Regions from separate parts of the Bacillus sp. SSR7 genome, predicted to be linked through region 3. Evidence: riboswitches for the same ligand, from Rfam matches in the RefSeq annotation. Region 3 holds a riboswitch; each other region holds the start of a gene.
The links. A riboswitch is a leader RNA that binds a small molecule or an ion and turns the genes downstream of it on or off. The one in region 3 is predicted to bind S-adenosylmethionine.
Positions count from the first base shown of each region.

Region 1 (8,000 bases), on a different contig from region 3:
TGGATTTATTGAATGTAATGAATGCTGGAGGATAAAACTATGAAACATCTAAGAAAAATCTTCAAACGAATTTTGCTACTGTTGTCTATTTTCATGCTTATTGGCATAGGAATATTATTTGGTACTAGCTATGGCCGAGAGCTTCGTATAACAATGGCTGGGAGTATACTAACTTCTCAGCATCCACAATATGCGAAATATACATTCCTATCCCAAAAGGAACTAGATAAACTGCAAGATAGAATTAACCATCCGAAATGGTCAAACAGTGATGAGCATATTTATAAAAAAATAGCAGGAAAAAGATTAGAAGAATTTAAAAATCAACCATTAGAAATTGATGTAGAAACAATTAAAAGTAACAAAGATAGTCGCTTTCTTTTTGAAGGGAAATTAGTTACTATTAGCAATCCCTTCAATGTTAAACTTGTTAGCCATCAAGGAACACAGGGCGCTAACAGAGGAGAAAAAATTAGCGTAATAGCAAAGCGTAATCATGCACTTGTTGCTGTGAATGCAAGTGGATTTGCTGATGAAACAGGAAGGGGTGGAGGAAATGTTGCAACTGGAATAGTAATAGAAAATGGGGAAGCTATTGATACGAATATGGATAGAAATACCCCTACAATTATTACGGGTTTAACAAAGTTTGGGCAAATGATAACAGGAAATTATTCTACCCAACAACTTTTGGATAAACAAGTCGTTTCAGCGGCAGGATTTATGCCACAGTTAATTGTAAATGGAGAAAAAATGATTACAGAAGGAGACGGTGGCTGGGGCTCTGCACCGCGAAGTATTATGGCACAAAAAGAAGATGGTACAATTATGTTTCTAGTTATTGACGGTAGACAGACGCATAGTATAGGGGCTACGTTAAAAGAGTGTCAAGATATTCTATATGAAAAAGGAGCAATAAATGCAATGGCAATGGATGGAGGATCCTCTGCTACTCTATATTTAGGAGGAAGGGTTATAAATTCACCTTCTACATTGTCTCATGAAGATCGCTATTTACCGAATGCTTGGGTGGTAACAGCAAATTCGAAGCAAAAAATAAAGATGACAATAGATGGAGAAAAAGTAAATCCCAAAACATTAGATAATATTGGTACAAATATTTAAACCCATGTATGAGCTACTTATATAAATAAAGATTTTAAAACCGCAAAATGTATTAATGAATAAAATCCGTAAAATGAAATCAGTACACATAAAGGAGAAATTGTATAATTGCATAAAGTTTATGAAAAAATGGGAGTATAATTTGGTATTGTGTAATAAAGATAAGGCCCACCTACGGAAATAGGTGGGTTTTTTGTTGGGTATTTTTATCTCATTGCACAAAAGGGAATTTCTATTAAAACTATAGCATATTTTTATAGCTCTTATATTGAGAAAAAGAAAAGGCACCCAAACAAGAGTGTCTTTTCCCATAGTTTTTAGCAGAAGCAAGAAGCTCCAACAATAATTAATAAAATAAATAATACAACTAATAAAGCAAATCCTCCTGCAAAGCCACAGCCGCCACCGCAGCTACCACCAAAGCCCATAATAATTCCTCCTTTAAATAGTAGGAGAAAAATAAGGAGTCACTCATGTATTTTAATGGATTCAAATTACTTTATGTTTTTAAGGATTAAATGAGCAGGTCCTTTTAAAAATAAGGGAAAGATGATTTAGGGCGCTTCACCTGAATATAAATAAATTGCACATTTTCTTAAAAGCAAACTATTGAATTATATCAATAATTAGATTAAATAATATAATGTATTAATCTTAGCAGAAGGGAGGAATAACCATGCAATTAGTTTGTTTTAAAGTAGTAAGTGGACAATACTTCTTAGTTGTAGAGGGTATCGAGATCCCTGTCCCAATTCCAGCGTTTGCTGCAGCTCTATTAATTGGTTTAGGAGTAATCCCGCTTTGTTCTTAATATAAAGAACTCCAAACAGCCCTACCTTTCAATTGATAAGCCCTCAAGTGTAAGAATGCTTGAGGGTTTTTATAATAAAGAAAAGACACCCAAAGGTGCCTTCCTCCGACTTGAACCACTTTAATTTTAATGATATGTATTGGACGCCAATTCAATTATTATTTTACTATGTCAAGTAATATTGTACATTGAGAAATTTGGTATACCTCTTTATTTAAACGTAAAAAGCCCTAGAAGGTCTGGGACTTTTTAACAGAATGAAAATGATTCAAAAAATGGACTTTTATAACGTAACATACGACTGTTTCATAAATGTATCGTAAAAGTGAACAAAATCTATATTTTGTAAATAAAGATTCAGAGTTATAATATTTGAGTAATACATTATGTAATTATAGGGGTGGAGAGCTTGGATAGAACATTTGAGTTTAAAGGGGCAGGGAAAACAGTAGTAAGAATAGAGGATAACTTCATTCGACTGAAGCGAAGAGGAGCCTTGAATTTTTTAAATCATGGATTAGACGGTGAAAAAACCATTGATATTAACAATATGACTGGTATTCAAATTAAAAAAGCCAATTTTCTCACAAATGGTTACATACAATTTATTTTTATGGGTAGTCAAGAGAGTAAAAAAGGGGTTATGGCTGCAGCAGCAGATGAAAACACAGTTATGTTTACAAAAAAAGAAGAAAAAATGGCTGTAGAAATTAAAGAGTATATTGAGAGTATTTTAGCTAATAAAAGCAAACCTCAAGTTTCTGCATCAGTAAGTGGGGCAGATGAAATATTGAAGTATAAAGAGTTGTTAGATCAAGGAGTTATTACTGAAGAAGAGTTTCAAGCGAAGAAAAAGCAATTATTAGGAATTTAAAAAAGCACTCATATGAGTGCTTTTTTTATTTTAAACCGAATTGAGATTTATTTTGCAATTTACCTTCTTAGAACATGAAGTTCGCATTAGCACCAAATCCTTTTTCTACATTCCATTTATACATAATGGTATGAAGTTGTTCGCTAGCTTGCCCAGTCTAAGATAAAACTTCCCCGTCGCTACCAATGATAGTTTTAACTTCGTCGTAACTCATTCCATTTTTGATTTAATTGAACTTAGTTTTGCTAATTCCAGGTTTATTTTTCGGAGCTTCTTCTTTCTTAGGCCCCTCTTTTTTGGGTTCTTCTTTTTTAGGCTCTTCTTTAGTAGCTGGCGCTTGTGTTTCTTGTTTAAGGGTACGGCCGCATACCCATTAACTTAAGAAAAGTAAACATCCCCAAAACAAAAATATGAGCTCATTTCTCGAAATAATTAATTGTAGAGAAAGAAAATTGTCATTTAGGGGGTACTTCAAAACCTTAGCTTGATGGCGATGGGGTCTCGTCACACATCTCTAAGTTGCGGTGATCCCCATAGCCAAAGAAGTAAGAAGATATTTAGAAGCGCATCAAATTTTGAGGAAGTGCTTGTGAACTGTATCATAAATAAATGAGGTTTTGTATGTTCAATTTTTAAATAATACCCAAGAAGGAGTGGATTGCAGTTATAGTAATACTCCTTTTTTTGTATTTCTATAATAGATGATTTTTTTAAAAAAACAGAATTGTCTTGACAGTTATTGAATGGATTGATAAGGTTATAAAAAAATATTTCTTATCCAGAGAGGTGGAGGGACTGGCCTTATGAAACCTCAGCAACAGGTCTGCTTAAGTAGACACTGTGCTAATTCCAGCGGGTGATAATCCTGATAGATGAGAGCTTCCGTTTTTATTTGTCAGTAGCGCCCTCTTTTTTAGAGTGCGTTTTTGTTTTTTCTGGATAGTAACTAAAGGAGAGTAGAAATGGAGAACAAAAATGGGCAAGAATTTCAAAGGAAAATGCAAGCACGTCATTTAGTCATGCTATCACTTGGTGGGGTGATTGGAACGGGCTTATTCTTAAGTTCGGGTTACACTATTCAACAAGCTGGCCCATTTGGAACAATTCTATCCTATTTGGTTGGTGCACTAGTGGTTTATCTAGTTATGCTATGTTTAGGAGAACTTTCCGTACATATGCCCGAAACGGGCGCATTTCATAGTTATGCAGTTAAATACATTGGACCGGGTACAGGGTATACAGTAGCCTGGTTGTATTGGTTAACTTGGACTGTTGCTTTAGGTTCTGAATTTACAGCCGCAGGATTACTTATGAAGCGATGGTTTCCATCGATTAATGTTTGGGTATGGAGTGCTCTTTTTGCCATTTTGATCTTTGTATTAAATGTTCTGACTGTTAAATTTTTTGCCGAATCCGAATTTTGGTTTTCATCGATAAAGGTTATAGCTATTGTGATTTTTATTGTTTTAGGAGTAGCGGCAATGCTAGGGTTTCTTCCGATGGCTCATTCAAAAGCAGCACCATTCTTTTCTAATTTTACAAGTGGAGGTTTATTTCCTCATGGTGCTACGGCCATTATGATGACCATGCTTGCGGTTAATTTTGCTTTTTCGGGAACAGAATTAATAGGCATTGCAGCTGGAGAAACAGCGAACCCGGAAAAAATGATACCGAAGGCCATTCGAACTACTCTGTGGAGATTGATCATCTTTTTTGTAGGAACGATTGTTGTTTTATCTGCGTTATTGCCTATTTCCGATGCGGGGGTATTAGAGAGCCCTTTTGTTGCAGTTCTAGAACGAATTGGGGTGCCATATTCAGCTGACATAATGAATTTCGTTATCTTAACAGCCATTTTATCTGCGGCAAACTCAGGCCTTTACGCCTCTTCTAGAATGCTTTGGTCGCTTGCTAATAAGAACATGATATCCCCCATTTTTGGAAAAATGACGAAGCAAGGTGTTCCAATCAACGCCGTCATTTTCAGCATGGTGGGTGGAGCTTTGGCTTTGCTCTCAAGTATTGTGGCACCAGATACTGTCTATATCGTACTTGTTTCCATTTCCGGTCTAGCAGTAGTCGTAGTTTGGATGAGTATTAGTGCTTCCCAGTTCCTATTTCGCAGACAATTTTTGAAAGAAGGAAATTCTGAAAAGGACTTGATTTATCGCACACCACTATATCCATTAGTACCAATTGCTTCTTTTATCCTTTGTCTGGCATCGTGTATTGGAATTGCATTCGATCCAACACAGAGGATTGCCTTATATTGCGGCATACCGTTTATTTTGTTTTGCTATGGAAGTTATTATCTAACAAAAAATCTAAAAAAGAGGGGCGTAGATTATGTCGAACAAAATCAACCCAATTGATGATATTTTATCCCAACATTCCATTATGATTCTTGACGGAGCATTAGCTACAGAATTGGAGGCACATGGATGTAATTTGGACGATCCCCTTTGGTCGGCACGTGTGTTACTAGAAAATCCAGAACTAATTTATCAGGTTCATTTAGATTATTTTATTGCTGGAGCGGACTGTGCCATAACAGCAAGCTATCAAGCTACTATTAGTGGTTTTTCCACGCGTGGAATACAAGAACAGGAAGCTTTGAAATTAATTAAGAAAACGGTGTTACTTGCAAGAAGGGCAAGAGATGATTTTTGGAAGGAAAATAAGCAAACGAATAGGCCTAAACCATTGGTTGTTGCATCAGTTGGGCCGTACGGGGCTTACCTTGCAGATGGTTCAGAGTATGTAGGCAACTATGGTGTGACAGATAAAACATTAGCAGACTTTCACCGTTCGAGAATGTCCGCGTTAATTGAAGCAGGTGCAGATCTATTGGCATTTGAAACGATCCCTTCCCTGCAAGAAGCAAGAGTATTAGATACATTATTGCGTGAGTTTCCAGAAACATATGCGTGGCTTACCTTTTCGCTAAAAAATGAGAAAGAGATTAGTGAAGGTATGAAACTCGTGGAGTGTGCACGAGCTTTTGAGAAAAGTGAACAAATTGTAGCAATAGGCATCAATTGTGCGCCAGTAAACGTTGTGACTGGTGCAATCCAAGAGTTGAGGGCAAACACCAAAAAACCGATTATTGTTTATCCAAACTCTGGTGAAACTTATAATCCAGAAACAAAAACATGGCATGATTATGAACAATGTAACGCGTTGGATATTCAATCTGAAGAATGGTACCAAGCAGGTGCACGTTTAATAGGTGGATGCTGCAGAACGACACCTTATCACATTGAGGGGATATCGAACAAGTGGCGTTCTTCCGAGTTTTTCTATTCGAACGAAGCAAAGCAGTAATGTAATGATTGATAATCTATTTTTGTGTGTATTTTCATGATTTAGCTTGTTAAGGAATCTACAGTTTCATCTAGTGGCACAAAATGTTTTTTCAGAGACACAAATGTGGATGGTAGCCTCGGAAATCCTCTGGACTTTTGGGTACCTTAGGTATGGAAAGGAATCAGGGAAAATAAAAACCGCTGGTTTAATAGATATGGTAGATAACATGCTGAATCTTTTAATGAAGATGTAGTTGATCCAATTGAAGGTGAAGGGGACCATTTATTTATTTATTTAAAAAATAGTTCAATAATTATATGAAAAGTTGTAGTAGTTAATATGGTCATATTGTTGTAAAAAAGGGTAGATGTAAACAGGTATGCTCTCCTGTTCATCTATCCTTTCCTTTTTACCTTATAAAATGTGTGACATTATATTCAATCGTATAAATATAGGATTTCATTACTATTTCCTGGATTTTTAATAAAACGATAGGGTTTATTTGGTATGCGTATTATTAAGAGTATGCTTCTATTTTAGGAATGCTTTACCTCACAAAATGAAAGTACACTTTGTTTCCATTCTTAAGTTGATAGATGTCTGGTGCCCCACTGTAAGAACGTAATTGTATTGTAGAAAAATAAAATAGAAGGATTACTTACCTTTAGTAAATATGAGAACTTTATATTTTTATTATTTACGATTATGCAATATCAGACCTCAGATATTAAAATTTATTTACGAGCTTTTAATTTATATAAATATCATACATGGATTAATGGTTTTATTCTAAATGCAATTCTTAATTGTAAAGTTTCGTTTGGATCTTTTATGTTTCGTCCAAGTATTTCTTCACATTTCTCTAAACGATAAATAACGGTATTACGATGTAAAAATAAACGTTTAGCAGTTTCGGATATTGCACAATGAGTTTCTAAATAAACAGATAACGTGTGCAATAGTACAGCATAATCTTTTTCATTTTCATTTGCAAGTGAATGTAGTGTGCTCTCATAGAACTTTTTTAATTGTTCTTGTGGAATCATACGTAAAATCGCTGAGATTTCTTTTGCTTGATAGATCTCAATAAATTCTTTACTCCCTGATATTTCACCGTAGTAAAATGCATCTGTTGCTTCTTTAAATGAATGAGATATATGTAACAATTGTTCGCTAGAATTAGCAATTCCAAAAGATATGCTTTTTTGAAAATATGTATAGATTTTCACCTGTATGTTTTTTAATAAAGAGATCATTCGTTCTTTTTCAGTTTGTCTCCAAATGCCATCACAATTCACCAACAAAACATACATATCATCTTTTATGAATAAATGAACATTTGCAGTATAAGAATTTAGTTCTTCCTCTATCAAGTCATATATAAGATCCTTTTCTTCTTGATATTCCATAAATGACATAGTGAATTCTTTTATATCTATTTTTCCTATAATACAAATATACTTTTGATCAAATGATAAATTAAATTCTTTTCCTAGATTAATAATTTCATTTTGAGTAGAGAAAACACTATTAATAACATTCGTAAAAAATTCATCCTGAATGCGTCTTGAGTATTGTCTTAAAGAATGTTCTTTTATTAATTCAAAAGCAAGGACGTTTGCAGCTTGTTCAACAGCCAATACCATTGAACGATTTAAAGGTGAAATAAAGCCGTCTATAACTAAATAGCTGTATTGATTATTCTGTGTAAAGATGGGAAAAATTGAAACTGTATCACGAGTTTTAGTAAGAAGAGAAAAAGTAACAATTTCTATTGTTGATAACGGTAGTTTACGCCCGTTTATAAAAAACTTCTTTAAAATTTGAATAGATGCTTTAGTGTTATTGTATTCGGAAATAGGGCGCAAGTGATAGTCAAGTAGT
Region 1 covers NZ_JBVVXV010000016.1:76,947-84,946, reverse strand. The annotation lists gene AC0NJG_RS23055 (phosphodiester glycosidase family protein) at 40-1,125, shown strand; gene AC0NJG_RS23050 (YjcZ family sporulation protein) at 1,443-1,553, opposite strand; gene AC0NJG_RS23045 (hypothetical protein) at 1,802-1,936, shown strand; gene AC0NJG_RS23040 (SHOCT domain-containing protein) at 2,346-2,810, shown strand; SAM riboswitch class I at 3,582-3,689, shown strand; gene mmuP (S-methylmethionine permease) at 3,773-5,182, shown strand; gene mmuM (homocysteine S-methyltransferase) at 5,157-6,134, shown strand; gene AC0NJG_RS23025 (PucR family transcriptional regulator) at 6,881-8,000, opposite strand, start outside.
Region 1: another riboswitch for S-adenosylmethionine. It lies ahead of mmuP (S-methylmethionine permease); the one in region 3 lies ahead of mtnW (2,3-diketo-5-methylthiopentyl-1-phosphate enolase).

Region 2 (8,000 bases), on a different contig from region 3:
ACCTTTTCATCCAAATGCAGAAATGCCATTCCAACCTGATGAAATTTCTGAACAGTTACTATATCGAATAGAACATGAATTTGGGGTGAAGCCTAAAAATAATCTTCAATTTATGCATAACAAAGGAGATATTACCCTCGTGTACACAAGTCGTTACTTCCAACCTAATAGTGATTCTTTCAGAGAAAATAATATTTTTATTGGGCCGAGTATTTCAAGTCGTAAAACAAATGTAGAGTTTCCACTTGAATTGCTTAAAGATAAGAAAGTTATTTACATTTCAATGGGGACACTCCTTGAAGGACTCGAACCATTCTTTAATACATGTATTGATGCTTTCTCAGATTTTGATGGGTTAGTTGTAATGGCAATTGGTGATAGAAATGATCGTTCTAAAATTAAGAAGGCGCCAAACAATTTTATAATTGCTTCATACGTACCCCAAACAGAAGTATTAAGTGAAGCAGATATTTTTATTACACATGGCGGTATGAATAGCGTACACGATGCTATTCATTTTAATGTTCCATTTGTTATAATTCCACATGATAAAGACCAGCCAATGATAGCACAAAGATTAACCGAACTGGAAGCAGCAAATCGGTTATTGAAAGAGCATGTTAATGTGCAAACGTTAAGAGAAGCGGTAACAGACGTTCTTTCAAATGAAAAGTATAAGCATGGAATACGAAAATTGAAAGATAGTTTTTTAGATTGTGGTGGTTCAAATGAAGCAATTACAATGATTACATCTCTTTTAAATAAATAGTGTGGGTCATATAAAAGCATAGAGGTGGCACCTTTATGCTTTTATATGATTATCCAGCAAACTGCACAGCAGTATTTGCATGTAAAAAAGTAGTATCAAAAACAGGAACAGTAAGATCGTTTTGGGAAATGAGCAATGGTATTTCGGTGCAACCTAGTAGTATACCTTCTGCGCCATTTTGAATTAATGACTTTGTAATTTGTAATAGCTTTTCTTTTGATACTTCTGAAATAATTCCTTTACTTAATTCATTTAAAATAACATGATGAATAAATTTTCTTGCCTCTTTATTTGGGATGATTGTTTCAATGTTATAATTTGCTAAACGTGATTTATAGAAGTCTTGTTCCATTGTTTGTTTCGTACCTAATAGTCCAATACGCTTTATATTATGTTCTACCATTTTCTTTGCACTTACATCACCAATGTGGAGGAGTGGAATGGATATTGCTTGCTCTACTTCTTCAGCAAATAGATGTACTGTATTGGAACACATTAATAAACATTCAGCCCCAGACTTTTCAACCTTTTTTGCAACGGTAACTAATTCGTTTTTCACTTCTTCATATTGATGATTTTGTAATAAATTAGTTACTTCACCGAAGTCCATGCTATATAAAACAAGCTTTGCATTTTGATCATATTGAGAGAGTGTAAGTGTATTTATATGTTTATAGTATAACGATGTAGATTCCCAACTTAGCCCACCAATTAAACCGATTACTTTCATCGTATATTCCTCCCGTAACTATTTTGAGTTCATTATTTCATAATTCCGATGAGAATACAATGATTTAAATGAATCATTTAGCAAAAAATAAAAATAATTAGAAAAGTATTGTAATTTATGTTTCTTAGTGCCATAATACGAATTACAAATTAATACTTATCCAGAGAGGTGGAGGGAACGGCCCTATGAAACCTCAGCAACCCCTATATAAATGTATAGGAAGGTGCTAATTCCGCAGAGAACACGATGTGTTTTTTGGAAGATAAGAGGATTCTTGAATGTGAAAGAAAATGACCTCTTATGTAAGAGGTCATTTTTTGTTGTATAGAAAGGGAGTGTCGATGCATAATTCATTTTGAAAATAAATATAGAGTAATAAAAGTTGACTATTAAGAGAGGGGAATTGTAATGAACAAATTATCAACAAAATTAGTAGTGGCAATCGGAATTGGAGCAGCACTATATGGGATATTAGGACTATGGGGATTTTCTATTGCACCAAATACATTTATTAAACCTGCGTTAGCTATTTTAACCATTTTTGGAGCGTTATTTGGCCCAGTGGCAGGACTGTTAATAGGACTTATCGGTCATACCGTAACAGATACAATTGCTGGCTGGGGTATTTGGTGGGGATGGGTTTTTAGTTCAGGTATTATCGGCTTTGCAATGGGGCTTATTCAAAAAAGAGTTGGCTTTAGTGTGAAAAACGGGACATATAATAAAGGAGATATTTCTTATTTAGCTATTACTGGGTTAATTGGTATCGTCATTGCTATTATATTTGCTGGGGCATTCGATATTATTGTGATGGGAGAACCGTTTGACAAAATTGTTATACAAGTATTAGGTGCAACAATTGCTGATGTTATTGTATTTTTAGTTCTTGGATTGCCAATTACAATAGGATTAGCTAAATCTAATAAGAAACATACACATTTAAAAATTGAAAAGTAGGGATGTTAACATGCAACCAATTATTTCTTTTGAACAATTCAGCTTTCAATATAAGCATGCAGCGCAGCCTACTGTTAAAGACGTTACATTTCATATATATCCTGGGGAAAAAGTGTTGATTGCTGGGCGAAGTGGTTCAGGGAAATCGACATTAGCTCATTGTATAAATGGGCTAATCCCATTTTCTTATGAAGGGACTAGTACTGGTACTATTTTAATTGACGGAAAAGACCCGAGGAAAGGAAGTATTTTTGAACAGAGTAAACAGGTTGGAACAATTTTGCAAGATCAAGATGCACAATTTATTGGTCTTACAGTAGAGGAAGATGTAGCTTTTTATTTAGAAAATGAATGCGTAAATGAAGATGATATGAAAAAGATTGTTTCGGAATCATTAAAAAAGGTAAAGATGCATAATTTTCATAAACAAAGTCCACATGAGTTATCAGGAGGGCAAAAACAAACTGTTTCTTTAGCAGGTCTGTTAACGACAAATGCTAATATATTATTGTTTGATGAACCGTTAGCGAATTTAGATCCAGCTAGTAGCTTACATACAATAGAACTTATTAAAGATATACATAAACAATGTAATAAAACAATTGTAATTATTGAACATCGAATAGAAGAAATGTTAAATCTGGATTTAGATAAAATTATTTTAATGGAGGAAGGGGAAATCGTTGAGATAGGAACACCAGAAGAGATTTTGGCCTCAAATATATTACCATCTATTGGCTTAAGGGAACCTATGTACTTGGAAGGATTAAAGAGATTGCATTTTGATAGTAATAATGACGTAATATACCCATTTGAAAATCTTCAAAGAGAAAATGTTAGTGGTGTAATAAATGAGTGGATGGAGAAGCAAACTTTTTGTAAAGATACTCCTACAAAAAAAGAATTATTGAAAGTAGAGAATTTGTCATTCTCATATCCTAATAAACAAAAAGTATTAGACAATGTAAATTTCTCTCTATATAAAGGGGAAATAGTAGCACTCTTAGGTCATAATGGTGCTGGAAAATCAACATTAGCTCATAGTCTTATAGGGATAAACAAAACAAAAAATGATAGAATTTTAATTGATGGAGTAAATATCAATTCTTGGTCTATTCGTAAACGTGGTGAGGTTATATCTTATGTGATGCAAAATCCAAATCATATGATTACACAAGCTACTGTAATGGAAGAGATTTCATTTCCATTACAATTAAAAAATTTTTCGAAGGAAGAAATTAAGCTTAGAGCAGAGGAAACATTAAAAATTTGTGGCTTGTATCCATTTCGAAATTGGCCAATTCAGGCATTAAGTTATGGTCAAAAAAAGAGATTAACGATTGCATCTGTACTAGCAATAAATCCAAAACTTATCATATTAGATGAACCGACAGCGGGACAAGATTATTATCATTATAAACAATTTATGACGTTTATTAGAAAACTAGCTGTGAAGGGAATATCCTTTATTTTTATCACACACGATATGAATCTCGCATTAGAATATGCAGACAGAGCAATAGTTCTACATGAAGGAGAAATTATTGCGAATAATCCCGCGTCTATTGTATTAGGACATCCAGAAACATTAAAAAGAGCGAACTTAAAGGAGAGCTCTTTATTTAAACTCGTTAAATTTAGTGGTATTACAAATCCTGAAAGATTTATGAAACTTTATTTTGATGATATTAGGAGGGAGGAAGGTGTATAATACATATTTTCATCGCATGGACGAGGCAGTGAAATTGTTGTTATTTATTTTTTGTATGACACTTACTTTTTTATTTTTTGATTTTCGCATATTGCTATTCGTATTTATGATTGGATGTATCGGACTTCTAGTTGCTAAAATTCCATTTCGTAAAATTTTTATTGTTTTTACTGTTATATTCACATTTAGTTTATTAAATTCTGTCATGATTTTATTTATTACACCAACCCATGGATCTGAATTAACTGGATCGTATACTTCATTTGTGTATATTGGATATGCAACAATTACATACGAAACCTTATTTTATGCAGCTACACTTTCGTTAAAGTATTTTACGTTATTACCATTTACACTTATTTTTATTTATACGACTGATCCAAGCAAATTTGTGAGTAGCTTAAGTAAATTTCGAATTCATTATAAAATTACTTATGCGATAAATATTGCATTACGTTATATACCTGATATACAGTCCGAATATAAAGTTATTAAAAATGCCCAAGAGGCGAGAGGAGTAGCTTTTGAAAAAGGAGAAGCAAGTTTGTGGATTCGAATACAAAACCGTGTCTTAATTTTCTGGCCTTTAATTATTCATTCTTTAGAGAGAATTGATACAGTTTCAAACGCAATGGATTTAAGAGGATTTGGAAAGAAGGATACACGTACGTGGTTCTATACAAATAAAGCGAAAAGCGGAGATTTCATTGCTTTATTTGTAGGTGTTTTTATTTTAATTGCTGCAGTATATTTAAAGTTACATGTATTTCAAAATTTTTGGTATCCATTTTAAAGCACTCTCAAATGAGTGCTTTTACTTATTTTTATATAGACATGCTCAAAAAAGGGATACTTACATAATGTATAATACGAACCAGTTAAAATGATCAACTACCTATTAGTTTTCAAACCAAAAGGAGGAGAAAGAATGAGTTACGGTGGTTCTTGTGGTTTTGGTGGAGGTTTCGCTTTATTAGTTGTGTTATTTATTTTATTAATTATCGTTGGATGCAGCTGCTGGGGCGGAGGGTACTAATTTTTAATTAGTCTCCACAAATGTAAACTAAAAAAACATAGAAGATACTTATGTATCGAAACAAATAAAAAAGGAGCATAATTGCTCCTTTTTTATTTGTTGTTAGATGCGTTTGTATTACATTTCGGGAATGTAATTGTCAAAGTAGTACCTTTATTCATAACGCTTCGGATTTTCAAATTACCTTGCATCGTTTCAAGGATCTTAACAGCAACCATTGTACCTAAACCTGTACCTTTCGTTTTTGTACTAAAATACGGTTCGCCAAATCGATTTATTTGCTCTTGTGACATACCAATTCCGCTATCTTCAATTCGTATGATAACTTTATTATTACTAATAGAAGAGGAGATATTTAAAGTGCCACCATTAGGCATTGCTTCAATACCATTTTTTATTAAGTTTAAAAAACATTGCTGAAAGTGCTGCTTATTACCAACTATTGTTGCATTGGAGAAATCTTTCGTAATATGTACCGTATTCATATTACATAAGGGCACTATCATATTAATAACTCTATTTAACTCTTGTTCGACTGAAATATGATCTAATTTTTCTGGAGCAGGTTTGGCAAATGTTAAATAGTCATCAATAATTTCTTGAGCACGATTTAATTCTTCAAGTATATGGTCAATATATTTATCTCTCGATTCAGGAGTCAAATTGGATGTTTTCAAAAGTTGTGTAAATCCTTTTACGACAGTTAAAGGGTTTCTTACTTCATGTGATATACTAGCAGCGAGTTGGCTAACAATCTCCATTTTCTCCATTTTAATTAATTTTGATCGCATACATACTGCATCTTTTATAACTTCATTTATATAAACAATAAATAGCATCAGAGTAGTCGGTAATATTATGAAGTAAATAATATACAAATTATTTACTTCAAAATCTGATAAAGTTAATACAATTACAGTTGTAAATATTGCTAGGAAAAAGGTTAAAAACATGGAAAAAGCTACTTTTATTTTTCTATTATATGTATTAAATTTTGCGGATGCGAATGCTGTAATGATAAACATTATGCCATAAACTAGCATTGTTAACATGCTAAATCCATAAAATGAAAATCTTATAATTAATAAAATAGCAAACAATGTTATACCGACAGGAAAGCCACCATAAAGTGTACCTATTATAACCGGTATTTGTCTTAAATCATGAATACAACTTTCATCCATATAGATAGGATAACGCATACATAAAATAAGAGGGATACTCGTACAAAGTATAATAAGTAGTTTTTTATATTTCTTCACATAGCGCCCGCTATCATATATAAAATAAAAAATAAATATACTACTTAAAATGTATAAAAGATTATTTAACACGTGTTGATTGATATACACAAAGTTCATAATATTTGCCTCGTTATTTTTAATTTCCTTTTTATATATATTATCATGATAATAGTATAAACTATATATTTGTTTGAATAATATAGATTTATATCTTTTTAGTATTTAACACGTTTACCCACTCTTCATAAAATTCTTCAACTGATGTATATCGTTCGGCTCGATTTTCATTTACTGCACGATACGCTATTTCATATAAATCCCTACTTGCTTCCCATTTTGTAAAGGAGCGATCTTTTCCACCACCTAAAATTGTGAAAGCCATTGCACCCATATTAAATACATTTGTTCTCGCATCAATCATAGCGTTTAGCTCAAATTCTTCAGGAGACATAAAACGTGAGGAACCCCATAATCTTCCCATTTTATTTACGTATGGTTTTTTAGAATATAAATCAATATCACAAATTTTCGTTTCATTTGTATTAAAATTATATATAATACTACCGTCATAAAAATCTATCGCTACATAGTTTTTCTTTTCGACATATGTATGGAAAGAAAAAATGGAATTTAAGGATTGAACACGTTTTCTAACAGGTAAATGCTTAAATTTATAAAATGGAGAGTTTGGATTTTTATATTTTTCAGGAGGCGGGAAACTCCAGTGCGAATGAAGACATTCACCATCAAACCAATCGAAAATTAGTACATATCCAGATTGAACTGGAAAGTGTTCAAGTAGTTTTATAAGCGAGTTGTGTTTTAATTCCTCGTATAGGGAAACTGAATTTTTTAACCGTTCAATAGCGTCATTTATTGTTCCTTCGTATGCAATTGTTTGTGCTCCTGCGTATTTAATGAATTTTTTATGGCCATTTTTTTCAACACCAAAACTTATATTACCTGAATCTTGCTGGTCAAAAACTGCAAATACGGTTCCTAATTTCAAGAGCCAATCAAAATTATGATGTTCTTTTAATTGGAATGTTATTTGATTTAATTGAATTTCAACTGGTTTAGCTTCCATAATATACCTCGCATTTATTATAATTAAGTTGTATATTTCAGTATTCGACATATTTTATAAAAATCCTATGTGAATCACATGAAACTTTATAAATATAATAATAAATAATTATAAGAAGGTGGATAAAGTGGAACAACAAATCGTTATTAAACCATATGAAAAAGATTGGCATGAAGAGTATGTAAAAGAAAAAGAGAAATTTATTTCTTTATTCGGAGGAGATTGTATTGCTATTGAACATATAGGGAGCACATCTGTACAAGGTTTAGGAGCGAAACCTTTAATTGATATGATGATTGGCGTAACAGATTTGCAAATTATCGAAAAGTGGATTGATGATCTATTAAAAATTGGATATGAGTATGTTCCAAAAGAAATCCCTAATTGGCGTTTTTTTAGAAAGGGAAAATGGAGAGCGGGCACTCATCATTTACATGTTTATATATATAATAGTGACGAATGGAAA
Region 2 covers NZ_JBVVXV010000001.1:237,605-245,604, reverse strand. The annotation lists gene AC0NJG_RS01390 (macrolide family glycosyltransferase) at 1-769, shown strand, start outside; gene AC0NJG_RS01385 (aspartate/glutamate racemase family protein) at 819-1,499, opposite strand; SAM riboswitch class I at 1,653-1,768, shown strand; gene AC0NJG_RS01380 (ECF-type riboflavin transporter substrate-binding protein) at 1,908-2,456, shown strand; gene AC0NJG_RS01375 (ABC transporter ATP-binding protein) at 2,467-4,167, shown strand; gene AC0NJG_RS01370 (energy-coupling factor transporter transmembrane component T family protein) at 4,160-4,960, shown strand; gene AC0NJG_RS01365 (YjcZ family sporulation protein) at 5,096-5,203, shown strand; gene AC0NJG_RS01360 (sensor histidine kinase) at 5,296-6,564, opposite strand; gene AC0NJG_RS01355 (protein kinase family protein) at 6,653-7,534, opposite strand; gene AC0NJG_RS01350 (GrpB family protein) at 7,662-8,000, shown strand, end outside.
Region 2: another riboswitch for S-adenosylmethionine. It lies ahead of AC0NJG_RS01380 (ECF-type riboflavin transporter substrate-binding protein); the one in region 3 lies ahead of mtnW (2,3-diketo-5-methylthiopentyl-1-phosphate enolase).

Region 3 (8,000 bases):
TGAACGAAGGAATTATGGAGGAACAATATGATGAAAAAAATAATGATGATAGTTTCAATATGTGCTGTAGTTTGTGGAGGAGTATACTATTTTCTCTATAATCCTAATATAAAGGAAAGTAAAGAATTAATAACTAAGGTGAATCCTGCTGTTGAATCAGAAGTGCAAGAGAATATAGAAGAAGAAAAAAAAGAAAAGCAAATTGATTATGCTAGCATATCTCAAAAATTAGATCAATATTTAGTCGGAAAGCAATTCAATGGAACAGTTTTGGTAACAGATAAAGAGCATGTTATATTGAATAAAGGATATGGGTATGCTGATGTTCAAAATAAAATAGAAAATACGCCTCACACAAAATATCGTATTGGTTCTATTACGAAAACAGTTGTGGCTACATCTATTTTACAACTGCAGGATCAAGGGAAGCTAAATATTCAAGATAATGTGAATAAATATATTCCTTCATTTCCGGAGAATAAAAATATTACGTTATATCATTTATTAACGCATACCTCTGGTTTACCTGAACACGCAAAAGGCAATGTTAATGCTGCTTCCCGTTTACTGTTAATTAATTGGATTGGACGTCAAAATTTAGAATTTCCTGCAGGAACAGGTTGGAGATATACAGATTATAATTATATGGTTCTTGCCTATATAATAGAACATATATCGAAAAAACCTTTAGGAGATTACATAAAAGAAAATATATTTGTAAAAGCAGATATGCATGAATCTGGTATGGGAAATATGGTACCTGGAGATAAAAATTTTACAAAGGGTTATGTGAAAAAAAATCAAGAGCTTGTACCGGCGCAGAAGTTAGGCATGGATTGGCTATATGGTTGTGGTGAGATGTATACGACAGTTGGAGATATGAAGAAATTAGACGAAGCAATTATAAATGGAAAACTTCTTTCTGAACAAAGTATACAAGCGATGTTTTCACCTTCAAAAGAACGAAAATATGCATTTAGTTTTTACATATATCCGGATTATTTTCATAATCATGGTGTACTATCTGGTTGGAACACTTTCAATAATTTTAATAAAGAAAAAGGCACTTTTGTTATTTTATTTTCAAATGTGAAAAATAGTATGGATGATGACTTTAATAAAGATTTCCGAAAGATGGTAAGTGATTTATTAGAACAAAGGGGATGAGAAAATGAAACATAAAAATGTATCAATTGGTTTCATTGGTATTGGTGTAATGGGAAAAAGTATGGTGCGTCATTTCATGCAAGACGGTCATACAGTATATGTATATAATAGAACAAAATCGAAAACAGACTCTTTAGTGCAAGATGGTGCAAATTGGTGTGATACACCGAAAGAGTTAGTAAAGCAAGTTGATGTTGTAATGACTATGGTTGGGTATCCACATGATGTAGAAGAAGTGTACTTTGGGATAGATGGAATTTTAGAGAATGCAAATGAAGGCACGATAGCAATTGATTTCACGACATCTACACCAACATTGGCAAAACGTATTAATGAAACTGGTAAAAGTAAGAATATATATACGTTAGATGCGCCTGTATCTGGTGGAGATGTTGGTGCGAAAGAAGCAAGACTCGCGATTATGGTCGGTGGAGAAAAAGAAATATATGATAGATGTTTACCGTTATTTGAAAAGTTAGGAACAAATATTCAGTTGCAAGGAGCAGCTGGGAGTGGACAACATACAAAAATGTGCAATCAAATTGCGATCGCTTCCAACATGATTGGTGTATGTGAAGCTGTTGCTTACGCGAATAAAGCTGGACTGGATCCAGATAAAGTGTTAGAGAGCATTTCAACGGGTGCTGCAGGTAGCTGGTCATTAAGTAATTTGGCTCCTCGAATGCTAAAGGGAGATTTTGAACCAGGGTTTTATGTAAAGCATTTTATGAAAGATATGAAGATTGCGTTAGATGAGGCTGAAAAATTACAATTACCAGTACCAGGTTTAAGTTTGGCGAAGGAATTGTATGAAGAGCTAATAAAAGATGGGGAAGAGAATAGCGGAACACAAGTGTTATACAAAAAATACGTAAGGGGGTAAATGAGATGGATCTTCAAAAATTTGATGAGATAATTGATACTGTACAAAGAGCAACATGTATACAAATTAATGAAAAACAAAAAGAAGCTTTTAAACAAAAATATGATTTTGAACCGAATTTCGAATATGGAAGAGATGAGAAAGGGCATTACGTTATTCGAACTTCAAAAAAGATGCTAGAAGAAATGGAATTTTATTTGGCATTGAAATATGATCGAGATGGAGTTGACCTTTACATGGAAGCGGAGATTGACGGTATATATCATGTATCTGTTAGCTATAGTGAAGACGCTTTGCATCTACAAGAATTGTTTCAATTTCTAGAAGAAAATAAATAAAAGTCCTCATTTGAGGACTTTTATTTATTTTTAATTTTGTAATTATAAGCTAGAAGCCCGGCGGCATCGTTCGATTGGGAATGGAATAACTTGCGCGATGTGATTAGGACCGAATTGTTTTGCACGAGCATGGCGTACTATATAAAATGCACAGAGAATTGAAACAGGAATAGCACCGAACAAACCAAAAAGTAAAGCGCTTACACAAGATGCAACAAAACCTAAAACACCAACTTCTAACTCTTCCATAATGGCTCCTAAAATAACAGGAAGTGCTCCACACATAACTCCTAGTATAAGTGCGATAAGTAAACTCATGATTCTCCCCCTCTGTTTGCGATTTTCTTTTCCTTCTTAGTTAATTGTAGTATATCATATATAAAACAGAATTTTCAGAAAAAAGTTCAAAAAAAGTTCAATAAATGTTCAAAAAGTATTAATAAATACACTTGAAAAATTGAAGGGAGAGATTGTACTGAACGGAAGGAATAATACGATTAGAACGATAAAAAATCAGGCTTATTTCATTTTTTGAAATAAGCCTGCTCCATAGGAGGATGTATATATGTAGAGTGAATAAAAGGTTGGAAAAGGGGGTCCAAGGCCTTTTATTCAACTAACTACCTTAATAGATTGGAACCCAGCCTTCAGTTGTAACAAAAATACGAATAGCTACAACTTGACGATCATCTTGCAAGGTAAAATAATGTCTTGCATTTTCAGGAACAGATATGAGATCGCCTGGCTCAAGTTCAACGTCAAAAAATGTCCCATCTTTTCCTTCAATGGCGAAGATGCCATGACCACTAACAATAAAGCGAACTTCATCATCAGTATGATGGTGTTCTTTTTGGAAATTAATTAATAGTTCGTCAAGGTTAGGTGTGCTATTTGAAAGTGAAATTACATCGTGTGCTTTATAACCTCGGCGTGATGAAACATCAGCAATTTCTTTTGAAAACACAGCTAATATTTCAGCCTTGTTTTCATCTGTTAAAGAATAACTTTCATTTAAATGAGTAGGAAGCTTAGAGATGTTCCATTTCTCATATAAAACGCCTTCCTCTTGTAGAAATTTACATACTTCCACTTCATTTTCAATACGAGTATTTACTTCATGAATACGAATTTGCGCCATTAGAAACGCCTCCTTGAATTGATAATAGTTTTATATGAAATTGGAATAAAAACTCATAAGCTTCTAATCTTTTCTTAGCATCAAAGCTATCTCGACCCCATACGGTAATACCATGGTTACGGATCAATACTGCTCCCGAATCTCCTTGTATATGCTTTCGGAAGTTTTCTCCAAGCGTTGGGATATGGGCATGGTTTTCGATAATAGGAATGTTTATTGTTGCACCTTCTTCCCAAATATCGAGAGCTTTAATAATTTCTTGATTTTGAAGTGTGACTGCATCACTATATAAATTTGTGATAACATTGTTATCGGTTGTATGAACATGAAGGACGCACCCAGCATTCGTATGGTTATAAATATGTGTATGCAAGATTGTTTCTGCTGAAGGACGTAATTCAGTTTCTAATACGGGAATCCCTAGATGATCTACTAATAGAAAATCATCTGGAGTCGTTTTTGTTTTATCTTTACCACTTGCTGTAATGAGAAAAGTCAGTGGTTCATGACTAACCTTTATAGAAATATTACCACTCGTTGCTGGAAACCAATTGCGTGTTGTTAATTCTTTTTTTATCTCGCTTAAGTCATACCATTGACGAAAAAGTTGTTTCATAATTTCACCTCCAACAAATGTTTTAATTCAGCTTGCACATCTTGAAATGTTTCAAACGGTGTATAAGCAATATGATTTTCTTCACACATTGTAATAAGAAAATCGCGAGCGAACACTTTATCAGCTTGTTTCGCGGCTTGTAAATCAGTAATAGAATCTCCAATTACAATATGAAAGTCATTTGTATCACTTAATTTACGGATTAATGATGATTTACATAATCCGCAATGATTTTGACAATGATCATCACAAGAATGAGGCCATTTAACTGTAATAAACTCTGCTGAAAAGTCTGTTTCATTACAATAAATTTGCTCTTTTGGAATGATTCCTTGTAAGAGTGGATAGACGAAGAAATCCATTCCACCTGATATTACGTAAAAAGAAATGGTATTTTCCTTTACGAATTGTATAAACTCATGAAAACCACTACGGATTTCAGCAGTCTCTATTAAAAATTGAATAATCTCATCGTGCAGATTAGTAGGTATGAATTGAAATAATTGAGAAACACCTTCTTGAATAGATAGCTCTTGTGATAAAATTCTATTCTTTACTTCTTCAGCTTCTGGTGGTGCAAATTTTTCCATAATGGACATAATGTTATCATTATTTGTAATCGTGCCATCGAAATCACAAAATACTTGAATACTCATAATTTCACCTCATGAGAGGGATTTCCCCATATTTGTAGTGCGCTATGCAAATTTATGTCATCTACTTCATGGAGTGGTTTATTTTGCAAAGTAGCATCAATTGCAGCACGGAAAGCTTTACCGCCGCCCTGCGCCCCATTTGGATGTCCATGTATTCCGCCACCAGCATTAATAACAACATCTTTACCGAAATCTCGTACAATAAAGGGAACGAAACCAGGGTGAATACCAGCAGACGGAACAGAAAAGCTCTTTTTGAAAAATGCATCGTCTTCAGTTAAATATTTTGAGATAGCAAGAGCTTCCTCTTTTTCTAGCGCAACACTTCCGTATGGAGATGGGAATAATGAAAAGTCAGCCCCAGCATAACGGAGTAGTTTCCCGAGTAATAATGGAGATGAAACTCCATATAACTTGGATGCGGAATAAGCACCACTTACAGCAGGGTGTGCCATAATAGGAACCGGGATTTCATCATCTTCTGCAAGTGATTGTAGTACATCTAGTCCGTAAGAGAATACGTTAAATAATAGAATATCAGCTCCAGCTTGCACTGCACGTTTCGCATTTTCTTTTAAATCAAAAGTTCGTCCTGTTAAATTTACGGCATATAACGTTTTATGTCCGTATGTTTCATATACGGATTGTAAAACTTCTTTTCCAGATACGATGCGTTTCGTAAGTGGTGTTAATGCATTTTCGAATAATATTTCATCATCTTTTACGATATCTACACTACCAATTGCTTGATCGCGTAATTGCGTTTTTAAATACCCAATATTTCGTCCAATCATTCCTTTAAAAATACTCATTAAAAGGGGACGATCATGTACTTGTAAAAGATTTCGAATACCATCTATCCCAAATTTTGGACCAGGAAACTGTTTTTTTAATTCGTCTGAAAAAGTTAAGTCAATTAATTTTACTTCGCCATCAAGTGAGAGCTTTCCAAATGTAGTCGTTAAAATTGCTGGTAAATCCGGACTGAAATTTAATAACGGATATTCGATTTTAATAATTCCGCGTTTTACTTTTTTACGTAAATACGAATTGGTATGTTCATGTTCAGCTAATTCCTCAACATGAATGACGCTGCCTTTATGCTGCTTTAATTGTTCTTGCAATAAGTGTGGCAAATGAGTCCAAGAGCCAATTGTTAAACCGAGTGCAATTTGCTCAGCTTTTTTTTCTAAGTTATGTGAATCATCATGGATTAAATACGTCGCTATAATTCCGCTCATTGTTATAACCTCCTAGTTAAATAAAAAAACCTCTCAGCTAAGGAGAGGTTTTTTTACAACCAGCTCCTTATCTGTCAGCGTAATGCTGCGAGAATTAGCACCGTGTCTACAATTGTAGATCGGTTGCCGGGTTTCGTCGGGCTCGTCCCTCCACCTGCTCTTGATAAGAAGTATTTAGAAATGTTTAAATTTTTAAGATAACTGAATTTTGTCAGATGTTTTTCATGTTGTCAATTACTTTTTGAAAAAATTTAATTTATCAATTCGATTAATGGCTTCTCGTAATCTATCTTCTGTATGCAAGAGACCAACACGGACGTATCCTTCGCCATGCTCACCAAATCCAACACCAGGAGCAACTGCAACGTGTGCTTTTTCTAGTAAAATATCAGAAAATTGCTCAGATGTATATCCTTTTGGAACAGGAAGCCATGCAAAGAATGATCCGGTTGGAATGTCTACATTCCAACCAATCGAGTGACAAGCAGAAATAAGAGCGTTTCTTCGAGATTCATAACTATTTACGAGGTTTCCTACGCAAGACTGTGAACTTAATAATGCTTCGCGGGCAGCATCTTGAACTGCACCAAAAATACTAACATACATATGATCTTGTAATAAGTTAATTGTTTCAATCACACTTTCATTCCCTACTGCAAAGGCAATACGCCATCCAGCCATATTGAAAGTTTTTGATAATGTATAAATTTCAATTCCCGTATCTTTGGCGCCGTCTGCTTGTAAGAAACTAACAGGCTTTTGACCGTCGAACCCTATAGCACCGTAAGCGAAATCATGAACAACTAATATATTGTGTTTATTAGCAAAATGAATCGTTGCATCAAAAAAATCTTTTGATGCAGTAGCACCTGTAGGATTATTTGGATAGTTTAAAAACATTAATTTTGCACGCTCGGCAATAGAGTCATCAATTTTCGTATAATCTGGTAAAAAGTTATTTTCTGCAATAAGTGGCATTGTTTCAAACTGAGCTTTTGCTAAAGCAACTCCTGATAAATAATCTGGATAACCTGGATCTGGAACGAGAATCGTATCACCAGGGTTTGTAAAACAAACTGGTAATTCTACTAACCCAGCCTTTCCGCCGAATAAAATAGCAACTTCCGTTTTTGGATTTAATTTTACGCCGTATTCGCGTTGATAGAATGTTGCTACAGCTTCTTTTAAACTTTCATGTCCGCGAAATGGCGGATATTTATGATGAATCGCTTTTGCAGCAGCATCTTGTAAAGCTTTTACGATATGCTGTGGTGTTGGTTGATCTGGATTACCCTGTCCTAGATTAATAACATCGTGCCCTGCTGCAACGACTTTGTTAACTTTTGCAACAAGTGAAGCGAAAAATTGTGTAGGCAATGATGTTACGATCTCAGAAGGTTGAAATAATTTCATGCTTTCCACCTCTTTTGAAAGTTGTTACAATTCTAGTGACAAATGATATAATCTTTCCAGTATTTTGTAAAGAAAAAATTAAGGATGGGGCTGACAAAATGAAAGTCGCATGTATTCAAATGGATATTGTTTTTGGAGATGTAGAAAAAAATATTGAGAATGCTAAACATAAAATAAACGAAGCGATGAAAGAAAGACCAGATGTTATCGTCTTACCAGAACTATGGACAACAGGTTATGATTTAACGAGACTCTCTGAAATTGCAGATAGGGATGGATTGGAAACGAAAGAAAAGTTGATAGAATGGTCGAAACAATATGGTGTACATATTGTTGGTGGTTCTATAGCAAAGCAAACGGAGCAAGGTGTTACAAATACAATGTATGTTGTAACGAATAAAGGAGAACTAGTCAATGAATATAGTAAAGTGCATTTATTTCAGCTTATGGATGAACATAAATATTTAATCGCTGGAAATAGTACTGGTGAATTTAAGTTAGATGATGTAGAGTGCGCCGGCACCATTTGCTATGATATTCGTTTTCCG
Region 3 covers NZ_JBVVXV010000002.1:430,799-438,798, forward strand. The annotation lists gene AC0NJG_RS06350 (serine hydrolase domain-containing protein) at 28-1,167, shown strand; gene AC0NJG_RS06355 (NAD(P)-dependent oxidoreductase) at 1,172-2,050, shown strand; gene AC0NJG_RS06360 (DUF3909 family protein) at 2,056-2,388, shown strand; gene AC0NJG_RS06365 (hypothetical protein) at 2,431-2,706, opposite strand; gene AC0NJG_RS06370 (cupin domain-containing protein) at 3,014-3,526, opposite strand; gene AC0NJG_RS06375 (methylthioribulose 1-phosphate dehydratase) at 3,504-4,142, opposite strand; gene AC0NJG_RS06380 (2-hydroxy-3-keto-5-methylthiopentenyl-1-phosphate phosphatase) at 4,139-4,798, opposite strand; gene mtnW (2,3-diketo-5-methylthiopentyl-1-phosphate enolase) at 4,795-6,039, opposite strand; SAM riboswitch class I at 6,104-6,209, opposite strand; gene AC0NJG_RS06390 (pyridoxal phosphate-dependent aminotransferase) at 6,274-7,452, opposite strand; gene AC0NJG_RS06395 (carbon-nitrogen family hydrolase) at 7,467-8,000, shown strand, end outside.

Region 4 (8,000 bases), on a different contig from region 3:
TTTTTATACAAGGGGCAATTTTCTTCAACTCTGTTCAACATATTATTTTGTTTTTCATTTACCGTTCCTATAACCCTGGCGTAATATCCGCAGCTTTCATTGCCATCTTTTCTATTTTCTTTTTTTCATCCCAAAAACACTTAATTCATAAAAATAAATTCTTAATTACACTCGCTTTCAGCTTATTTTCTTATCCTATTATAATTTGGATTACCTTACTATTCGCTAGCTACTTTCATTCATAAAAAAAGACCAGGAAAACTCCTGGTCCATTACTCTACTTAACAAACATTGGATTCTATGTTATACAGAATTGGAAGGTACAGAATTAGGATTTGTTTTGTTTGTTAAGTAGATTATATGTTGAACGAACTAACAGCGGAGGGGTTCCTTCTGTTAGTCCATTAAACCCAATCACTATTTTACGATTTTTTCAAGCTCATCAAGTGAAAGATCTACTGAAATGGAACCATCATTTGTTTCTTTCTTAATTGCATCTGTTACTTCTTTTGAATGATATAGTTCAATTACTTTTTTCAGTGTTGGATCATCTTTATCTTTCGTACGAGCTGCGAAAATATTAATATATGGCTTCGCATTTTCATTCTTTGGATCTTCTAAGAAAATTGGATCCTTAGCTGGATCTAATCCAGCTTGACCAGCAACACCGTTATTAATAACTGAAGCTGCAACATCTTTTAATACACGAGGTGTTTGCTGTGCGATAACCGGTGTAATTTTTAACTTCTTCGGATTTTCAGCAATGCCGCTTGGATCTCCGAATAAGCCAAAGTCTTTCTTAAGCTTTAATAATCCAGCTGCATCAAGAAGTTTTAATGCACGCGCTTGGTTCGTTGGATCATTGGGAATCGCAATTTCTGAACCATCTGGAATTTCATTTGCTTTCTTATGTTTTTCAGAGTATAAACCCATTGGTGCAATTTGCGTTGTACCAACAGCTGTAATATCTAACTTATGCTCCTTTTTAAATTGTTCTAAGAATGCAATATGCTGGAATGAATTTAATTCAATATCTCCATCAGCTAACGCTTTATTTGGCGTTGTGTAATCAGAGAACTCAACCAGTTTAATTTTAATTCCTTCTTTTTCAGCTTTCTTCTTCAAAATTTCCCAAGCGTCTCCATCCGTTCCAGTTACACCGACGCGAACTACTTTTTCTTTCGCTCCTGCCCCTGTGTCTCCACTTGAGCAGCCGCTTAATGCTGAAACCCCTACAATCGCTGATAATGCAAATGCTAAAATTTTCTTCATTTTCTTTTCCCCTCTTCCTTTTTATGATCTGCGTAAAAAGACTTTCGCAAAGTAGTTTCCTAAGTTTTGAGCTACCTGTACGAGAATAATAAGTAAAACGACCGTTACGAACATAACCGATGTATCAAAACGTTGATAACCATATGTCATTGCTAAGTCACCAAGACCGCCACCACCGACAAGCCCAGCAACTGCAGAAAATTCAATTAAACCAACTGTCATAAATGTAACACCTAAAATTAATGGTGCTAACGCTTCTGGCACAAGAATTTCAAAAACAATTCTAATTGGTGAAGCACCCATCGCTTGCGCTGCTTCAATTACTCCCTTCGGAACAGAAACAAGATTTGTTTCAACCATTCTTGCAATACCAATTGATGCAACTAACGTCATTGGGAAAATTGCTGCTGCCGTTCCAATTGTCGTTCCGATAACACTTCTTGTTAGTGGACTTAAAGCTACTAAGAAAATAATGAATGGAATTGGACGAATTGTATTAATAATGATATTAAGAATAGAAAAGACCCATTTATTTTCTAAAAAATTTCCTTTTCTCGTTACATATAAAAGTAAACCCAGAGGTATACCAAGAATTGTAGCAAATATAAGGGTGACTATTACCATTAAGAGGGTATCCCCCGTCGCATCTAGTATGCGCGGCCAAAATATACTCCAATCAACTCGCATGAGCTTCCACCTCCTTCAGTTGCACTTGCAGTCTTAGATGTTGTAATGCTTTTTGAATTTCCCTCTGTTCGCCTTGCAATTCTACAAGAAGATTTCCAAATAGCACATTTTGAAGTTCAATAATATTTCCGTACAATACATTTACATCAACATTATAGTTTTTTGCGATATATGATAGTACCGGCTGTCCTGTCTCCTCACCAGTAAATGTTAGACGATAAATCTGACCACCATTTTGAATTTTTGCTAAAACACTTTCCGGTAAATGATCATTAATAACAGAACGTACAAAGTTTTGAGTCGTCTTTGTTTTTGGTTGCGTGAAAACATCAAACAGTTTTCCTTCTTCAATAACTTTTCCTTTCTCCATTACAGCTACACGGTGACAAATTTCTTTCACAACATGCATTTCATGTGTAATAAGAAGAATTGTTAAATTATATTCTCGATTTACTTTCTTTAATAAGTTTAGAATTTCTGTCGTTGTTTCTGGATCTAAAGCTGATGTTGCCTCGTCACATATAAGAATATCTGGTGATGTTGCAAGTGCTCTAGCAATACCAACACGCTGCTTTTGTCCGCCTGATAGCTGCTCTGGGTAATTGTTTGCTTTATCTTCTAACCCTACAAACTTCAGCAATTCATTTACTCTTTCTTTTATCTCATTCTTTGGTACTTTTGCTAACTTTAATGGATAAGCAATATTCCCAAATACTGTTCTTGAATTAAATAAATTAAAGCTTTGAAAAATCATCCCGATTCTTTGTCTTAGCTTCCGTAATTCTTTCGTCGATAATGATGTAATCTCTTTATCATCTATTGAAATCGTTCCTGCCGTTGGTCTCTCTAACATGTTTACTAGGCGTAATAACGTACTCTTTCCAGCGCCACTAAAACCAATAATGCCAAAAATTTCGCCTTTCTCAACTGATAACGTTACATCCTCCACCGCATGAACAGATTGCCCACCTGATTCATATACTTTACTTACATTATTAAAAGAAATCATTTTTTCCCCTCCTATATGCTGTAAAAACTTGAAGTAGAGCTCTCGAGGTAAAATAAAAAGTGCTCTCCTTCTTATCAACCATAAAGATAAGAAGGAGAGCACTTATATGTACTCGTTCACATCTTCTCATCTTCCAAGCCTTTCATAGGCTTGCTGGAGTTAGCACGGTATTAAAAAAACCCGTTGCTGAGGTATCGTAGGGCCAGTCCCTCCACCTCTCTGGATAAGAATGTATCGATTTAATTGTCGTTTAATTAATTCTCATTATAGAACTCAGAATAATAAGAGTCAATACATTTTTTAGAAAAATATTAATTATTTATTTATTGAAATTTTCAGATGAAAAATTCAATAAATAATAGTAATCTTTAAAGTTATGTAAAATTCTCCTCTTGCATATTTTTTTAAAGGATAATCTTCTCTACTAATTGAATACCATTATTTGAATATGAAATCGGAGGAAGATAAATATATGAAAACAGCTCTTTTACTCGTTGATATTCAAAATGATTATTTTCCACACGGCAAAATGGAATTACGTAATCCATTCGAAGCAAGCGCATATGCCCGTCGGCTACTACAGCTCTTTAGAAAGAAAAACGAACCTATTTTTCATATCCAACATGTAGCAATAAAAGAGGACGCTACTTTTTTCCTACCCAATACAGAAGGTGTACATATTCATGAAAGCGTACGCCCACTTAGAGAAGAAACGGTTATACTCAAGCATTATCCAAATAGTTTTCGCGAAACTGATCTTCTAAAGCAATTGCAACGTTTAGCTATTGAACACGTCGTCATATGCGGGATGATGACTCATATGTGTATTGATGCTACCGTAAGGGCTGCCTTTGATTTCGGCTTGCAATGTACTGTTATACATGATGCTTGTGCTACAAAAGACCTTTCTTTTAAGAATGCTACTATACCAGCCGTTTATATCCATAACACAATTTTAGCTAGTTTAAATGGCATATATGCAAATGTAATGAGTACAGAGGAGTTTTTAGCTACAAAAAAACACTCTCTTCAGTGAGCAAAACCGAAAAGAGTGTTTCTTGTCAAACCATAGATTTTCTTTCAAATTGTATTATACAGGAAATCCTTAAAATGAATACAAAAAAATGTGACTAATAAGTCAACTTTTCTCGTTGTTTTATTTCTATTTACATGTTTATCCCGGTATTAATAGGGTTTAGCTAGTTCCACTTACCAAGTAGTAATATATGGTAAGTGTTTTTTAATTCAAATTAACTAGTTTCTCCTATTATTTATCTGTTTGTTTTTGTTTCTTTTTCAAATACTCCGCACGCAATTTTTCAATTTGTTGCTTTTTATCAAATTTGACAGGCGTCTGTTTTTCATGAAACTTTGCGACAGCTACCTGGCCTTTGTAATCCAATTGATATTTTCCCACTTTGTTCACCTACTTTTCTTATCTTTAAAGAGAATCTATTCAGCAAATATAAATATACCTCATTTTGCTGAAGTAAACCTTATTACTTTATTAGTTTTTCTACTGATTACTATGTTAATCCACATATAAAAATTTTTTCAAAAAAAAGAGATCTTCGCAGACTGCGAAGATCTCTTCTACTATTTCTTATAAAGTTTCAGAAGTAGTTTTTGCTTGCATGTGAAGTGCTAAGTAGTCAGGGCCACCAGCTTTAGAGTCTGTACCAGACATGTTAAAGCCACCGAATGGTTGGTATCCTACGATTGCACCAGTACATCCACGGTTGAAGTATAAGTTACCTACGTGGAAGTCTTCACGTGCTTTTTCAATATGGTCACGGTTGTTAGAGATAACTGCTCCCGTTAAACCGTATTCTGTATTGTTTGCAATTGCAAGTGCATGGTCAAAGTCTTTTGCTTTACAGAATGCTACTACTGGTCCGAAGATTTCTTCTTTCATTAAGCGAGCATCTTCTGCAACATCCGCAACGATTGTTGGTTGGATGAACCAGCCTTTAGAATCGTCTCCTTCGCCACCTGCTAAGATTCTACCTTCTTCTTTACCAATTGCAACATAGCTCATTACTTTATCGAATGCAGCTTGGTCATTAACAGGACCCATGTTTGTACCTAATACAGCTGGGTTAGCAACTGTTAATTCTTTTGTTAATTCAACAGCACGATTTAATACGTGATCGTATACGTCTTCATGGATTACTGCACGAGAACATGCAGAACATTTTTGTCCTGAGAATCCGAATGCTGATGCAACGATAGATTTAGCTGCTAATTCAAGATCTGCTTCTTTATCAACAACGATTGTATCTTTACCACCCATTTCAGCGATAACGCGTTTTAACCAAATTTGGCCTGGGTTTACTTTCGCTGCGCGCTCATAAATACGGATACCTACATCACGAGATCCAGTGAAGCTCACGAAACGTGTACGAGGGTGATCTACTAAGTAATCACCAACTTCAGAACCATTACCTGGAACGAAGTTTACTACGCCAGCTGGTAAGCCAGCCTCTTCTAATACTTCCATGAATTTCGCTGCTACTACAGGAGTTGTACTAGCTGGTTTTAGTAATACTGTGTTACCAGAAACTAAAGCAGCTGTTGTCATACCTGCCATAATTGCGAATGGGAAATTCCAAGGAGAAATGATAACACCTACTCCTAATGGAATGTAAGAGAAACGATTATATTCAATTGGACGGCTTTCTACTGGAATACCGTCTTTTAATTTTAACATTTGACGACCATAATATTCCATAAAGTCGATTGCTTCTGCTGTATCAGCATCTGCCTCATTCCATGGTTTACCTGCTTCTTTTACAAGAATAGCAGAGAATTCATGTTTTCTGCGACGAACGATTGCTGCAGCGCGGAATAAAATGTCTGCACGCATTTCTGGCTTTGATTTTCTCCAAGTTTGGAATGTTTCATCCGCTACTTGCATTGCTTTTTCAGCTAACTCACGGCTTGCTTTTGAAACACGACCAACAAGTTCCTCTTTATTTGCAGGGTTTACAGAAACAATTTTGTCTTCTGTAGTGATTTTTTCTCCCCCAATAATTAATGGATAGTCTTGTCCAAGATAAGATTCTACTTTCTTTAAACCTTCTTCAAACGCTAATTTGTTAGCCTCCACTGAAAAATCTGTAAATGGCTCATGTTTGTATGCTACTACCATCCTTTTAGCCTCCCCTTAGAAAAACGTTTACATTTTACAACATTATTCTACACGATAATTTAGATTTATTCAAATATTCCTAGACTTATATTTTAAAAATTAATTAATTTTTAAAATATAATAAAAAAACAGAGTTATACAAATGTATAACTCTACAAGATATGAGTATATTCCAAAATGTTTTTGCTAATCAATAAAATAGTTACTAACAAAAATAAAGTCCTTACATATCCAACACCTTTTTGAACTGCAAACTTCGATCCAAAATAAGCGCCCAAAATCATTGATAATCCCATAATAATACCGTATTCAAAATGAATTACGTCTAAAAATAAAAAAGTGATTAACGATACGATATTACTAACAAAGTTTAAAAGTTTTCCAGATGCAGCCGCTTGAATAAAATCCAAACCAATTAATAAAAATGCAAAAATTAAAAAGGATCCTGTCCCTGGTCCAAAAAATCCATCGTAAAAACCTATCATTAAAATAACAAAGAAAAATATTAATGTTTTTCTTTTCGTCATCTTCTTATAGGTAGACACACTTCCCCAATCTTTTTTCGCAATAATATAAATGGCAATAAATACCAACATCACAAGCACTAACGGACGTAAAATATCTGAAGGAATAAACTTTACTACTAAAGCACCTGCTACTGCCCCTATAACAGTTAACGGGATTAACTTTCCTACAATTTTAAAATCGACCTTTCCCGATCGAATAAAGTAAATCGCACTCGTAAACGTCCCCATCGTTGCAGCTAATTTATTCGTTGCAATTGCTGAAGCTGGTGGTAAACCAACAAACATAAGTGCCGGAAGCGAAATTAATCCTCCACCGCCAACAACTGAATCAATAAAAGCTGCTAAAAAACCGAATGCAATTAATAAAATAATGACTTGAAAACTTAATTCGTCCATGCGCTTTACCCCTTACCCCATTATTTATAACATTTTAAATTATAACAAAATTACCCAAGAAAAAAAGCCGTTCCATAAAGGAACGGCCCTTCTATTTAATCTAAAATTTTCACATACGGTTCATCTTGCTTCGCTTCACGTATAATAATTGCTTCTGGACGCTCTACAGATTTAATCGTTACTTGTACTTTCATATAATTCGGGAAGTATTCCATAACAAGCCCGGCTACATATTGTGTAAAGCCAATTATTTCTGCTTTTCCATTAAACTGGACAGGAATATCAAGCTTTATTTCTCTTAATTCATCGTCTCTATACATACCAGTACCGATAACAGCTGTATAGTCACCTTGGAAATAATCACTTAATTTTGCCTTGAAGTTTGATACTCTCGCCAAGTCTTCACGTTTATTATCTGTTTTCGCTTGTTCAGATGGGAACAAATAATACTTCTCATTAATTTGTTTCCAATCCTCAACTGTTTCACTGCCTTTTTCGACATTCGCATAAGAAACAAAGTTACCTGGTACGAGCGAAGACTTTGGAGCCTGACGATAAATCGCAAATGTTATCGGAAGGTTTTTTGTCTCAGGATCTTGTTGATGCATAACTTTCAAGATTTCTGGCACCATTTTTTTCCCTTCAGCTAACATCTTTTCATTCGAAATTGCAGCCTCACGCGGATAACCATGCTCTTCCTCATAATAATGAACCGAATTCATCGCTAATCCAACTACAATGCCGCTACGCTCATTTTTTTCGCCTTTGTTCACATAATAATCATGCTCTAAAATATTTGAAATATATATTGGATTTTTTTTATTTTTCACTTCTAGTGATTCGGATCCTGTACCTAATGTAGGATTTAACCCTATGTTCGGGAATTTAACCGCATCTTTTTTTAGTGTATCTTCTAGTTCCTTTTGTTCTGCATCTGTACGCTTTCTTTTAACAAGCA
Region 4 covers NZ_JBVVXV010000008.1:180,305-188,304, forward strand. The annotation lists gene AC0NJG_RS16410 (HXXEE domain-containing protein) at 1-245, shown strand, start outside; gene AC0NJG_RS16415 (MetQ/NlpA family ABC transporter substrate-binding protein) at 418-1,272, opposite strand; gene AC0NJG_RS16420 (methionine ABC transporter permease) at 1,294-1,959, opposite strand; gene AC0NJG_RS16425 (methionine ABC transporter ATP-binding protein) at 1,949-2,968, opposite strand; SAM riboswitch class I at 3,092-3,198, opposite strand; gene AC0NJG_RS16430 (cysteine hydrolase family protein) at 3,441-4,004, shown strand; gene AC0NJG_RS16435 (hypothetical protein) at 4,236-4,370, opposite strand; gene pruA (L-glutamate gamma-semialdehyde dehydrogenase) at 4,572-6,119, opposite strand; gene AC0NJG_RS16445 (TSUP family transporter) at 6,272-7,042, opposite strand; gene AC0NJG_RS16450 (CamS family sex pheromone protein) at 7,138-8,000, opposite strand, start outside.
Region 4: another riboswitch for S-adenosylmethionine. It lies ahead of AC0NJG_RS16425 (methionine ABC transporter ATP-binding protein); the one in region 3 lies ahead of mtnW (2,3-diketo-5-methylthiopentyl-1-phosphate enolase).